Regions from separate parts of the Pontimonas salivibrio genome, predicted to be linked through region 2. Evidence: predicted binding sites of a transcription regulator. Region 2 holds the regulator's gene; each other region holds the start of a gene.
The links. Region 2 encodes HrcA, which represses chaperone genes, less so after heat shock. Its sites were predicted from a motif close to TTNGCACTCGNNNNNNNCGAGTGCNAA; they were not measured.
Positions count from the first base shown of each region.

Region 1: the regulator HrcA is predicted to act here: its motif matches at 1,581-1,607, upstream of groL (chaperonin GroEL).
Region 3: the regulator HrcA is predicted to act here: its motif matches at 2,211-2,237, upstream of groES (co-chaperone GroES).

Region 1 is NZ_CP026923.1:386,970-391,161, forward strand. Features, by position in the region: gene C3B54_RS02095 (LytR C-terminal domain-containing protein) at 1-437, shown strand, start outside; gene C3B54_RS02100 (DUF3048 domain-containing protein) at 480-1,532, shown strand; gene groL (chaperonin GroEL) at 1,649-3,271, shown strand; gene C3B54_RS02110 (sensor histidine kinase) at 3,389-4,192, opposite strand, start outside.
Region 2 is NZ_CP026923.1:774,379-778,570, reverse strand. Features, by position in the region: gene C3B54_RS04010 (16S rRNA (uracil(1498)-N(3))-methyltransferase) at 1-717, opposite strand, end outside; gene dnaJ (molecular chaperone DnaJ) at 723-1,817, opposite strand; gene hrcA (heat-inducible transcriptional repressor HrcA) at 1,819-2,856, opposite strand; gene hemW (radical SAM family heme chaperone HemW) at 2,935-4,167, opposite strand; gene C3B54_RS03990 (hypothetical protein) at 4,168-4,192, opposite strand, start outside.
Region 3 is NZ_CP026923.1:317,539-321,730, reverse strand. Features, by position in the region: gene C3B54_RS01770 (ABC transporter substrate-binding protein) at 1-697, opposite strand, end outside; gene rarD (EamA family transporter RarD) at 852-1,754, opposite strand; gene groES (co-chaperone GroES) at 1,843-2,136, opposite strand; gene C3B54_RS01755 (class I SAM-dependent methyltransferase) at 2,273-3,460, shown strand; partial or broken gene tsaD (tRNA (adenosine(37)-N6)-threonylcarbamoyltransferase complex transferase subunit TsaD) at 4,031-4,192, opposite strand, start outside.

The DNA of each region.
Region 1 (4,192 bases), 390 kb from region 2:
TCATTCTGGTTGATCAAGCGGACAACTATTTAGAGCTCGACCCAGAAGAAATCGCCATCGCCGAGCAGGAACCAGAACCCGAACCGGCACCAGAGCCAGAGCCAGAACCCGAACCTGAGCCGGTCGAGCCGATTGTGAACCCCTCGGCCGATGAGATCGAAGGCATTACCCTCACGGTGTTGAACGGGACCGACACGGCAGGTTTGGCCTCCGGAGCGGGCGAGCGTTTAAGCGATGAGGGCTGGCCGGATCAGACCCTCACGAACGCAGATTCGCAAGACGTCGAGACCAGCCTGGTGGCCTACCAGCAAGAAGACGACGAAGCGTTAGCCCTTGGGGTGGCACAAATTCTGGGCATTGATGAGGTAGTCCTTACCGACAACTATCCCGGTGCCAATATCACCGTGTTGTTGGGTGCCGACTATTCCACGGATTAACACCCTTCGGGCGTTAGTCTGAATATGACGGGGGAGGGCAGTATGAGAGCGATTCGAGCGGCCACTTCAGTTCTCGCTGTGACCCTGCTCCTGGCGGGCTGCCAAAGCGGTGCGGGTTCAGACGGTGGCGATGCCACCGATGAGTCGGCGCCGATTGACAACTCGGAATCGCCATCGATCGAAATCGATGCAGACCTCTGGCCACTGACCGGTCTTCCCTTGGATGGCGGCGATTCGAGCCTGCCTTCGCTTGCCGCAAAGATTGATAATGCTCCGGCGGCGAGGCCCCAAGTGGGTCTGGATCAGGCCGACATTGTTTTTGAGGAACTGGTCGAAGGTGGCCTGACTCGTTATGTGGCCGTATGGCATTCGACGCTTCCCGCCGAGGTGGGTCCGGTGCGCTCTGTCCGTCCCATGGATCCCGACATTGTGAGCCCCTTTGGCGGAATCATTGCCTACTCGGGCGGTCAACAGCGGTTTGTGGAGGCGATGCTTGATGCGCCAGTCGCCAGTGCCATCAATGGCCAAAGCGATGTGGAGGATTTTTTTTACCGCAGTAGCGACAAAATCGCTCCGCATAATGTGATTGTCCGAGCCCCCGAACTGGTGTCCTATTTCCAGGACCGTTCGGGACCCCCACCGCAGTTCAACTATTCGACCCAAGTGGACGAGTCGAGTGCGGCAACTGACGGAGTGGCGGCCAACCTGGTGCGCGTCTTCTTCAGCGGTTCGTCCTTTCCCACTTGGGAGTATGACGCCGAGCGGGGGTCTTACCTGCGTCACCAAACCAACGGTGCACCAGACAATGCCCTCTCGGGTGAACAGATTTCCGCGGAAAACGTCGTCGTGCTTGAAGTCGATATTCAAGTGATTCAAGACATTCCGACTACTCGAATGGTCGACTCCGGAGAGGGTGTTGTTGCCACCGGCGGTGGTGTCTTAGAGGTGCGCTGGTCGAAGGCTGCCCCCGAGGCACCGATTGAGTTGACCGACACGTCTGGCGCTCGAGTCCTCCTCGCCCCCGGGCAAACGTGGGTGGAGTTGATTCCTGCCGAAGGTTCCGGAGTGCCGGCAGGCCAGGTGGAGCTGGAGTAAACGCCGGATCGTCCACTTGCACTCTCAGGCGGAGAGTGCCAAAATCAATTAGCACTCGCAGTTTGTGAGTGCAAATTTGACTCACTGTAAACGTCCAGGAGGGACGAGAAACTGACATGGCAAAACTAATTGCTTTCGATGAAGAGGCCCGTCGCGGTCTCGAGCGTGGACTCAACGTCCTCGCCGATGCCGTCAAGGTCACGCTAGGACCCCGCGGTCGCAACGTAGTGCTGGAAAAGAAGTGGGGCGCCCCCACCATCACCAACGATGGTGTGTCGATCGCGAAAGAAATCGACCTCGAGGACCCCTTCGAAAAAATCGGTGCCGAGCTCGTCAAAGAGGTCGCCAAGAAGACTGACGATGTTGCCGGTGACGGCACCACTACGTCGGTCGTTCTCGCTCAGGCCATGGTTCGCGAAGGACTGCGCAACGTCGCAGCCGGCGCTGACCCCATTGCCCTAAAGCGCGGAATGGAAAAGGCCGTCAATGCCGTATCCGACCGTCTGCTCTCCACCGCCAAAGAGGTCGAAACCAAGGCCGAAATCGCTGCCACCGCATCGATTTCCGCTGCGGATCCCGCCATTGGTGACCTGATTGCGGAAGCAATCGACAAGGTCGGGAAAGAAGGTGTGGTCACTGTTGAAGAGTCCAACACTTTCGGCACCACCCTGGAACTCACCGAAGGTATGCGCTTTGACAAGGGTTACCTCTCCGCCTACATGGTGACCGACGCTGAGCGTCAGGAAGCGGTCTTCGAAGACCCCTACATCCTGATCGTGAACTCGAAGATCTCGGCCATTAAGGATCTGCTTCCTGTGGTTGACCAGGTCATCCAGTCGGGCAAGCAACTGCTGATTATCGCCGAAGACGTTGAGGGCGAAGCACTCGCCACCCTCGTGGTGAACAAGATCCGTGGAATCTTCAAGTCGGTTGCCGTGAAGGCTCCCGGTTTTGGTGACCGTCGCAAGGCTATGCTGCAAGACATCGCCATCCTCACCGGTGGTCAGGTCATCAGCGAAGAGGTCGGCCTGAAGCTCGAGGGCGCAACCCTCGACCTGCTCGGTCGCGCACGCAAGGTGGTTGTCACCAAAGACGAGACCACCATTGTGGAAGGTGCCGGAGATTCTGAAGCAATCGCTGGTCGCGTGAAGCAGATCCGCCAAGAAATCGAAAACTCTGACAGCGACTACGACCGTGAGAAGCTCCAGGAGCGTCTCGCCAAGCTTGCCGGTGGCGTTGCCGTTATCAAGGCTGGTGCGGCCACTGAGGTTGAGCTGAAAGAGCGCAAGCACCGCATCGAAGATGCTGTGCGTAACGCCAAGGCTGCTGTTGAAGAAGGAATCGTCGCCGGTGGGGGCGTGGCCCTCATTCAGGCTGCCGCTGTTGCTCTGGACAAGCTCAAGGTCGATGGTGAAGAAAACACTGGTGTGAACATTGTGCGCCAGGCCATCGAGCAGCCACTGCGTCAGATCGCTTTCAACGCTGGCCACGAGCCCGGCGTTGTGGTCGAGCACGTGCGCGGACTGAAAGACGGTCACGGCCTGAACGCGGCAACCGGAGAATACGGCGACATGCTCGCTGCCGGTATCGCTGACCCCGTGAAGGTGACCCGTTCGGCTCTGCTGAACGCCGCCTCTATCGCAGGACTGTTCCTCACCACTGAGGCTGTTGTTGCGGAGAAGCCTGAGCCTGCTTCGGCAGCTCCCGCCGGTGACCCCACCGGAGGAATGGACTTCTAAGTAGAAGAACATCATCACTGAGGGGGCAGCCTTTGGCTGCCCCCTCAGTGCGTAATGAGCAGCTTCGCAACCGCATGGGCTTGAGGTGTGCGGTGGCAGGCGCCCCATAAGCGAAGGCTAAGCGGTGCGGGAAAAGGTTGCGCGGGCAACCGTGCCGCCTTCAGGGTGTGGCTCCAGTGATACCCGAGCCCCGCTGGAGAGCGCCAACTGTTTGACGACCGCGAGTCCAAGCCCAGTGCCTTCGTGAGTGGCACCTCCCCGCCAAAAACGGTCAAAGGCCCGCTCAGCATCCTCAGCACTAATCCCCGGTCCGGTATCTCTCACCCGGACTTCGGTTTCCCCATCGGACACCGCGACGTCGATGTGTAGTTCTCCGCCGTCTGGCATAACAGAGAGCGCGTTGTCGATGTAATTGTCGATGATCTGTTCTGTCGCGGTGGGGACTGCCCACACGATGGCCGATTCGGGTGAGGCTACCTGAATACTGACGTCGGATTCTTCAGCCAAACTGCGCCAATGCTCGACCCGTTCACGAACAATCGCCCCAATGTCTTGGGGTGCTCTGGTGACGTCCTCCACGCTGGAGCGTCCGAGTGCGAGCAGGCCTTCGATGAGGCGACGCATTCGGGAGAGCTCGCCATCAATTTCATCAAAACGTTCCCCCAATTCGGGGTTGTCGGGGAGGCCCTCCCGGACGCGTTCGATCCGCAGTTGCAGCGCGGTGAGTGGGGTGCGCAACTGGTGTGAGGCATCAGCAGCGAAAGATTTTTGCTCCTGGACAAGGGTCTCTAATCGGGTGGCCATCTGGTTCACGTTTTGAGCCAACTCTTTGACCTCTTTTGGTCCGTCAGGTTCATCAGCGCGAGCGCTGAGGTCGCCATGAGAAAGCCGGGTGGCGATATCGCCCAAATGGACCAGGTT
Region 2 (4,192 bases):
CAGTAGTGCCAGGGCAATCGGTCCTGCACTAGATGCGCGCAGGACGCCCGGGCCCAGTTTCGCCAGCGAAATGCCCGCAGTAGACAAAGCATCAAATTCCTGGTCACTCCATCCGCCCTCTGGCCCGACAGCCACCACAATCGGCAGTGCTTCTGGTAGCCCATCGATTGGCACGTCCAACACGGTGGCCTGAGCTCGGTGGTCCAACACAATGAGTTGGCACTCGACCGAGCGTTCAATCAACGCCTCAATGGTCGACACCGGCTCAACGCTGGCCACCCGGGGCTGTAGCGCCTGCTTACTCGCCTCAGTGACAATTTTCTGCCAACGCTCCACACCGCGGGTGGCTTTGTCCAAATCCCAGCGGACCACTGAGCGCTGGGCGTGGAGGGGAATAATCCGATCGACACCCACTTCGGTGGCCTGCTCGATTGCTTGTTCGTCTCGACCCGACTTGGCGAGAGACTGTGCGAGCCACAATTCGGGTTGCCAACCTTTCGTGTGGCTGACATCCAGGACAACCAGAGCCACCGATTCGGCGCTCACCTCAGTGGCTTCAGCAGTGGCAAGAACTCCCCGACCATTACCAATCAGAACCTTTTCGCCCACTCGAAGCCTGGCCGCTTTGGCCGCATGGCGTGCTTCAGCACCGGACAGTTCTACTTTTTCGCCTGCAATGAGGCGCTGAAATGGATCAATGAAATACAGGTGCGCCACAGCGTTTAGGCGCCAAAGAATCGCTCACGCAGACGCTGGAATGTCCCTGACTGGTTGGCCTTCAGCGTCGGCGGGTGCGGTTTTCTGATTTCTCGGAGCTTTTTCACGAGGTCAATTTCTTTTCCACCCAGTTTGCTGGGGGTCACCACATGGACGGGCAGCTTCAAGTCACCGCGACCGGCTCCGCGCAGTTTGGTCACACCACGGCCTTTGATGGTCAATACATCCTCACTTTGAACTCCCGGGCGAATAGTGATGTCCACGGGGCCATCTAGTGCGTCGATAGTGGCCTCAGCACCCAAGATTGCGTCGACCAGGTCGACATCGATGGTGGCGACGAGGTCGTCACCGTGGCGTTCGAACGTTTCGTGTGCACGCACCTGGATTTCCAGGTAAAGATCTCCCGCGGGCCCACCACCGTGTCCCACTTCACCGGCACCCGCCATGTGGATGCGCTGCCCGGTTTCAATACCGGCAGGAATCTCCACCTCAAGCGACTGGCTGGAGCGGACCCGGCCTTGGCCGGCGCAGCTCGGGCACGGTTGGTCAATCACACTGCCAAAACCGCGGCAAGACCCGCACGGGCTTTGGGTGACCATGTTGCCCAACAGGCTCCGCACGGTGCGCTGTACCTGCCCGGATCCCTGACAGATATCGCAGGTGCGCGGTTGGGTGCCAGGCGCGCAGCACGAACCTTGACAACTGTCACACACCACCGCGGTGTCAATCTCCAGAGTGGTGGTGGTCCCAAAGATCACCTCTGTGAGGTCCACTTCGACGCGTAAGAGGGCGTCTTGGCCTCGTTCAGTGCGGGACCGTGGGCCACGAGTTTGGCCGCCACCACCGAAAAAGGTTTCAAAGATGTCACCGAAGGGACCAAACCCACCCTGTTCGTCGCCGCCGCGGTCGTAGCGCTGACGTGATTGGGCGTCCGAGAGGACTTCGTAGGCGTGGGTGACCTGCTTGAAGCGGTCTTCAGCACCTTCATCTTTATTGACATCGGGGTGTAGCTCCCGCGCCAGCCTGCGATACGCCTTTCGAATCTCGTCAGACGAGGCGTCGCGGGCGACACCGAGGACTTCGTAGTGGTCAACAGCCACGCTATTTATCTCCAGTTCCTGACTGCCCATCGAGCAATCTGGTCAAGTATCGGGCGACGGCGTGAACGGCCGCCATATTTCCTGGGTAGTCCATGCGGGTAGGGCCCAACACACCCACCACGCCCTTGTCGGTTTCACCCGAATGGTAGGACCCGGCGACAACCGAAGTTTCTGACAGCGGTGCCGACATTTCCCGCCCGATTCTGGCCAACACGTCTTGACCACCCTCTTGCATTTCGGTGAAGAGTTTCAACACAGTGACCTGTTCTTCGATCGCTTCCAAAACAGGGTAAACACTGTCAGAAAAATCGGTCTCTGTGCGGACAAGATTTGCCGCGCCAGCAACCAACAAGCGGTTCGTGCGGTGGGCTTCCAGGTTCCGACACACACCATCAACGAGGCGTTCAAGGATTTCCCGACGTTCGGGACTGGCCTGAGCGGGTAGGCCTTGGAGGGCAATTTGGACGTCGTCCAAGCTTTTCCCCATGACCGCTTCGTTAATGGTGGCGCGAATCTCGCCCACGACGGCGTCATCGGGGATTTCTGTCCAGTTCACAACACTTTGGTCGACGTGACCAGAGTCGGTGATCAAAATCACCATGACCCGCTCGCTATCCATCGGCAACAATTCGACGTGTCGCACGCGTGCAGTGCCGAAGGTGGGGTACTGAATGAGGGCGACCTGGTTGGTCAGTTGCGACAGCATCCGCACAGTGCGAGTCAACGTATCGTCCAGATCGACCGACTGGTCAAGGAATCGTTCAATGGCCGAGCGTTGGGCTGCACTCAGTGGTTTGTGGTGGGTGAGGCTGTCGACAAACACTCGGTAGCCCTTATCGGTGGGAATGCGACCGGCCGACGTGTGGGGTGCGGCAATGAGGTCTTCTTCTTCTAGCAGCGCCATGTCGTTTCGGATGGTCGCTGCCGAGACACCAAAGCCTGGCCTCTCGGCGATCGCCTTCGACGCGACGGGTTCGCTGGAGTCGATGAAGTCTTGGACGATGACTCGCAGGACATTGAGAGCACGCTCAGAAACCACTAGCCACCTCCTCTTTAGCAGTCTCACTACTCAACTGCTAATGATACTTGCGCGCAGACCGTGGTCCTGAAAACTGCCCTAGCCTCCTGTCAGCCGCGCCGACAACCCATCAGCAAGCAGCCTGCCTTTCAGGCTGAGCTCTACCCGACCGGCAGTAAACGCTTCAGGCTGCAGCCAACCCGCGTCGAGTGCCTCGTGCAGAATGGCTCCAGCCGGCGGGTAGTGGTCGGTCAGTGAATCAATCGCCAGTCCCTGTCGGGTGCGAAGACCCAGCATCACCATTTCCACCCAACGAGTATGTTCATCCAACACTTCGCGCCCCAACGCGGGCGAGTGCCCAGCTTTCACTCGATCGGCATAGGCCCGTGGGTGTTTCACATTCCACCAACGCACCCCACCGATGTGGGAGTGAGCGCCGGGTCCGATACCCCACCAGTCAGAGCCCAACCAGTAGCTGAGGTTATGGCGAGACAGCCCCTCAGAAGTATGTGACCAGTTGCTCACCTCGTACCACTCGTAGCCGGCGTCGCGAAAGGTCTCATCGGCTTGTTCATAAAAACTCGCCTGAGTGTCCTCATCAATCGCTTCCAGCTCCCCCCTACGGATGCGTCTGGCCAACGCGGTCCCTGGTTCCACAATGAGTGAATAGGCGGAAATGTGGTCGGGTTCAAGCTCCAACGCACGATCAAGGCTCTCCTGCCAATCGGCGGAGGACTCTCCCGGTGTGCCATAAATCAAATCCAAAGACACCTGTAGCCCGGCGTCTGACGCTGCCCTGATCACGTCGGGGACACTGCCCGGATTGTGCGTTCGATCCAGTGTGGACAATACGTGGGGGACAAATGACTGCACCCCGACCGAAACCCGAGTGACCCCTTGTGCCGCGAGTTCCACAAGGCGTTGAGCATCCAACGTGTCCGGGTTTGCTTCCACGGTGACCTCTGCGCGAGGTGACATTCCCCACAGTGTGTCCACCCTCCTGAGCATTTGCCCCAACCGGGACGGTGCCAACAGAGTGGGAGTACCGCCACCGATGAACACGGTCTGCACTTCACGCTTTGGCACACCCGAGGCATCGAGTACACCAGCAGCAAAGTCCAACTCCTGGAACACCCGCTCGGGGTAATCCTCCGGGCTCACCTCAGGAAGTTCCCCGGGCGTGTAGGTGTTGAAATCGCAGTAACCACAGCGCACGGTACAAAAAGGCACGTGAATGTAAACCCCAAAATCTTTGGCGGCAGCTCCCTCTCGGGCTTGCTCTGGCAAGAGCCCGTCAGTGGGAGGAATATCGCCCTCGGGCAACGACGCCACCTACATCACCTGAACAAACCAGATT
Region 3 (4,192 bases), 460 kb from region 2:
AAGTCAGGTTGGTGTCACCCTGGTTGACTGAAGGAGTCGCGAGGATTTCTCCACCGGCAGCTTCGAAGGCCTTGGTGGCCTCGTCGCGCAGGGTGGTTCCATACGAGTCGTTCAACACGATCATCGAGGCAGTCTCGTGACCATCCTGAGCCAACAGAGTTCCAAGGGCTTCACCCTGGAGGAAGTCTGCAGGCGCAGTACGCCAGTAGAGACCGGCATCGTCGTAGTCAGAGAATGCTGTCGAGGTGTTCGCGGGCGACACCATGAGCACGCCAGCTTCCTTGGTCACCTGGTCGATGAACTGCAAGGACACACCGGATGATGCGGCACCGACGATAGCTGCCACGTCTTCGTTCAGAAGACGGGGAATTTCAGTCTCGTAGGCCTTGTTGTCGAGGTCACCCGAGTCACCGAAGACAACCTCAAGCGAGATACCCGCTGCGGCGTCGTTGATGTCCTTCTGGGCGAGTGCGACACCGGCTTCTTCGGGGGGTCCGAGGAACGCGAGGGTTCCCGTGACCGGAAGGGCGGTACCAATCTTCAGACTTAGTTCCTCAGCCGCAGGCGACTCTTCAGTCGTCTCTTCCTCAGTGGTTTCTTCGGCAACGGGCTCTTCAGCCGCTGCACAACCACTGAGCACTAGCGCCGAGGCGGCGAGAATGGCAAAACCACTCCCAGCCTTCGAAATTACGCTCATGATGCTCCTTACATACTCTTCTTCATCCTCAAGGGAAAAAGGGTCGTGCGATACACAACCGGCTTCTATCGTAAGCGCTCAGGGGTGCCCAAGGCACTACAGGATGGTTACAGCCCTGTAACATCGTGACGCGAAATTCCTGGGGAAAATTGGCTTACCTCCCGGTTAACCCCCGGGTTTTGAGAGCGTCGCCAATGAAAACGCCAAGTGCCACGACGATGATGGCGAAGCCCCACCACCGCTCGATAGGCATCGGTTCCATCAGGATGAAGATTCCCACCAGTGCTTGCAAGATCGGGTTTAAATACTGCAGTAACCCAACAGTTGCCAGAGGCAGGCGCCTCGCTGCTGATGCGAAAAGTAACAGCGGTATCGACGTCACGGCACCCGCTAACGACATCAACATGACGAGTCCAGCGCCTTCGCTAGTGACCGCCAAGCCGTCGGTCAGCGCAATCCAGATCAACAAACCCACTGCCAGCGGTGTCACCCACACTGTCTCCAAGGTCAACCCGGTGAGGGCTGGCATCTGGCCCAAACCTTTCTTCACCAGACCATAAAAACCGAAAGAAAACGCAAGGCCTACGGATATCCATGGAAACTCGCCATAGCCCACAACGAGCACCGTGACCGCCACAACACCAAGTGCCAGGGCTACCCACTGGGCCGTGCGCAGCCGCTCACGCAAAATAAACACTCCCAGCAGTGCCGTCACCAGAGGGTTAATGAAATACCCCAACGCGGCATCCATCACATGCCCGGTCTGGGTTGCGTACACAAAAATGCCCCAGTTGGCCAAAATCAACACCCCAGCCGCCGCGGTGAGCAGCGCGCTGCGCCGGTCTCGAAGTACCGCGAGCGCTCGCTGCAGGTGTCCGGTCGCCAGCAAAATCAGCACACAGAACACCAACGACAACACAATTCGCCAGGCGAGAATCTCTAATGAGCTTGCGGGCGCCAACGCCACAAAATACAGAGGCATGAAGCCCCACAGCGAATAAGCGCCCAGCGCGTAGCCATAGCCAGCGCGAACACTCTTCGTCTCAGATGATGTCACTGCCCAAGGTTAGCGCCGAGGAACACCCCGCCCCGCATACAAGAACGCCCCGGCCTTCACGGCCGGGGCGTTCTTAGGAAAGCGTGTGTTAGCGCTCGACGATCGCCAAAATGTCTTTGGCCGAGAGCACCAAGTACTCGTCAGTTCCGAATTTCACTTCGGTTCCGCCGTACTTGGAGTAGAGCACGCGGTCACCCACGGAAATGTCCATGGGAACTCGCTTGTCTCCTGCCATGCGACCTGGTCCAACAGCCACAACTTCACCCTCTTGGGGCTTTTCTTGAGCTGTGTCTGGAATGACCAGACCGGACGAGGTGGTCTGCTCTGCATCGACCTGCTGAATGACTACGCGATCTTCGAGCGGCTTGATAGACACCGACACGGTTGACCTCTTTCTGAAACTAATGGGTTAGCACACTCACCACTTGAGTGCTAAGTCTTACTGTATCGAACGAATTAGCACTCATGCAATCCGAGTGCCAAAAATTGTGCGCTCCGGAGCCTGCCACAATAGCGAGGTGGCTATCGATGCGGACGTATTGCTCCAGTCCGAAACTCTGATACTCATCGACACTCTCGCCGAGTCAGATTCGAGTGCAGACATCGTTCAGACTGTTTCAGCCCTCCGCCGCGCCGGACACCCGACCGAACGCATCCACCAAGCACTCGAACAGCTTCGACTGCGCCGAAAAGGCGAAGCGAAATTTGGCCCTTACGCCAGTCAGATGCTTTTCAGCGAAACAGGCTTGGAGCAGGCCAGTCGTCTTGCCGTGGCCGCCCACCACGCAGGCCGCTTCCAGGCCGCAGGCATTAGGACTGTCGCCGACCTGGGTTGTGGCATCGGAGGAGACTCGATGGCCTTTGCCGCACTGGGGCTATCCGTCCTCGCTGTCGATTCGGACCACAACACCGCGGCACTAGCGAGCTACAACCTCGCTATGTTCGACTCCGTCACCGTCGAACACGCTGATGCCCTTCAGGTTGACCTGAGTGGCGTCGAAGGCATTTGGCTAGATCCTGCAAGACGAGAGGGCGGAACCCGCCTTGTCAATCCCGAACAGTGGTCACCCTCGCTCACCGACGCATTCACCCTCGCTCGAACACGCCCCAGTGGGATCAAGCTTGCGCCCGGGATGGACCGCGAGTTGATACCCGCAGATGCCGAAGCACAGTGGGTCAGCCACAGTGGCGGCGTTGTCGAAGTGGTCCTCTGGTGGGGCGCGCTGGCCCGCCCGGGTATTCGGCGATCGGCACTCGTGCTCGGTGCTGAGCATTCGGCCGAACTGACAGCTGAAAACGATGCGCCAGACGCAGATATCGGGCCGCTTCGCGATTACCTCTATGAACCAGACGGTGCGGTCATTCGGGCCCGGCTCATTGGCAAGCTCGCCGGAATGTTGGGCGGCGCAATGCTCTCACCCGGCATCGCCTACATCACCTCTGACGAGGAACACCACAGCGTGTTTGCCGCCGGTTTCGCCGTCCACAAAGTCCTGCCACTGAAAACGAAAGACCTGGTCGCTTGGGTCCGAGACGCCAACATTGGCACCCTGGAAATCAAAAAACGAGGCGTCGATATTGATCCCGCGAGACTGCGGGAACAACTCTCCCCACAAGGCTCAGAGTCCGGCACGCTGATCATCACCCGCTACCAGGGCAAGAAAGTCGCAATCGTTGCCACACGACTGGTCCCAGCCGCCGGCTGACCGCGCCGACAAACAAGTCTAACCCTCCGGCAGTAACAACCCTGCGCTGACTAACAGTGCCCGAACCAACGGTGTTGCCGCGGCCACACCCACCACGATGGACAGGGCAATACCCAGATAGCCAAGGACCAAAGCCACCATCACGGTGCCCTTCCTTGCCAGAGGGTAGGGCTTGGAAATGTGTCCAGTCACCACCGCAAGGATGGCCGGAATCACTCCCACACCAAGCGCAGGCGACAGCGCGAGTCCTAACACCCCGAGCGAGAGGCTCACCGTGGGCAGCCAAGGTCGCTTCGGTGTGGGCGCCCTAGTTGTCGAAGCCGACACTGTGGGCTGTAGGCCGGTGATGGCCTCGTCAATACGTTCTTCCTCTTCGCCCTCGCCTTCAGCTTCGCTACCAGTGGACGCAGAATCAACGCCTTCCGCCGCTTCTGCTTCTGCTTCTGCTTCTGCTTCTGCTTCTGGCGCACTGACCGGGTCGGTGGGGGCCCAGCGTGTCAACGATTCAGTGACCTCAGGATCATCCACGGGCACATCACCGCCATTAGACGAACCATCAACCTCGCGCCCCAACTGAGCATGCTCGGCGGAAACGGTTGACTGGGCAGAAGTATCCATGCGCGAGGGCGCCTGGCCCCTCTTGATCAACTCCGCCCCTAACACGGCAATCATTGCGCCGTTATCGGTGCACAACGACAGCGGTGGAATGCGCAGGTCCACACCCGCCACGCC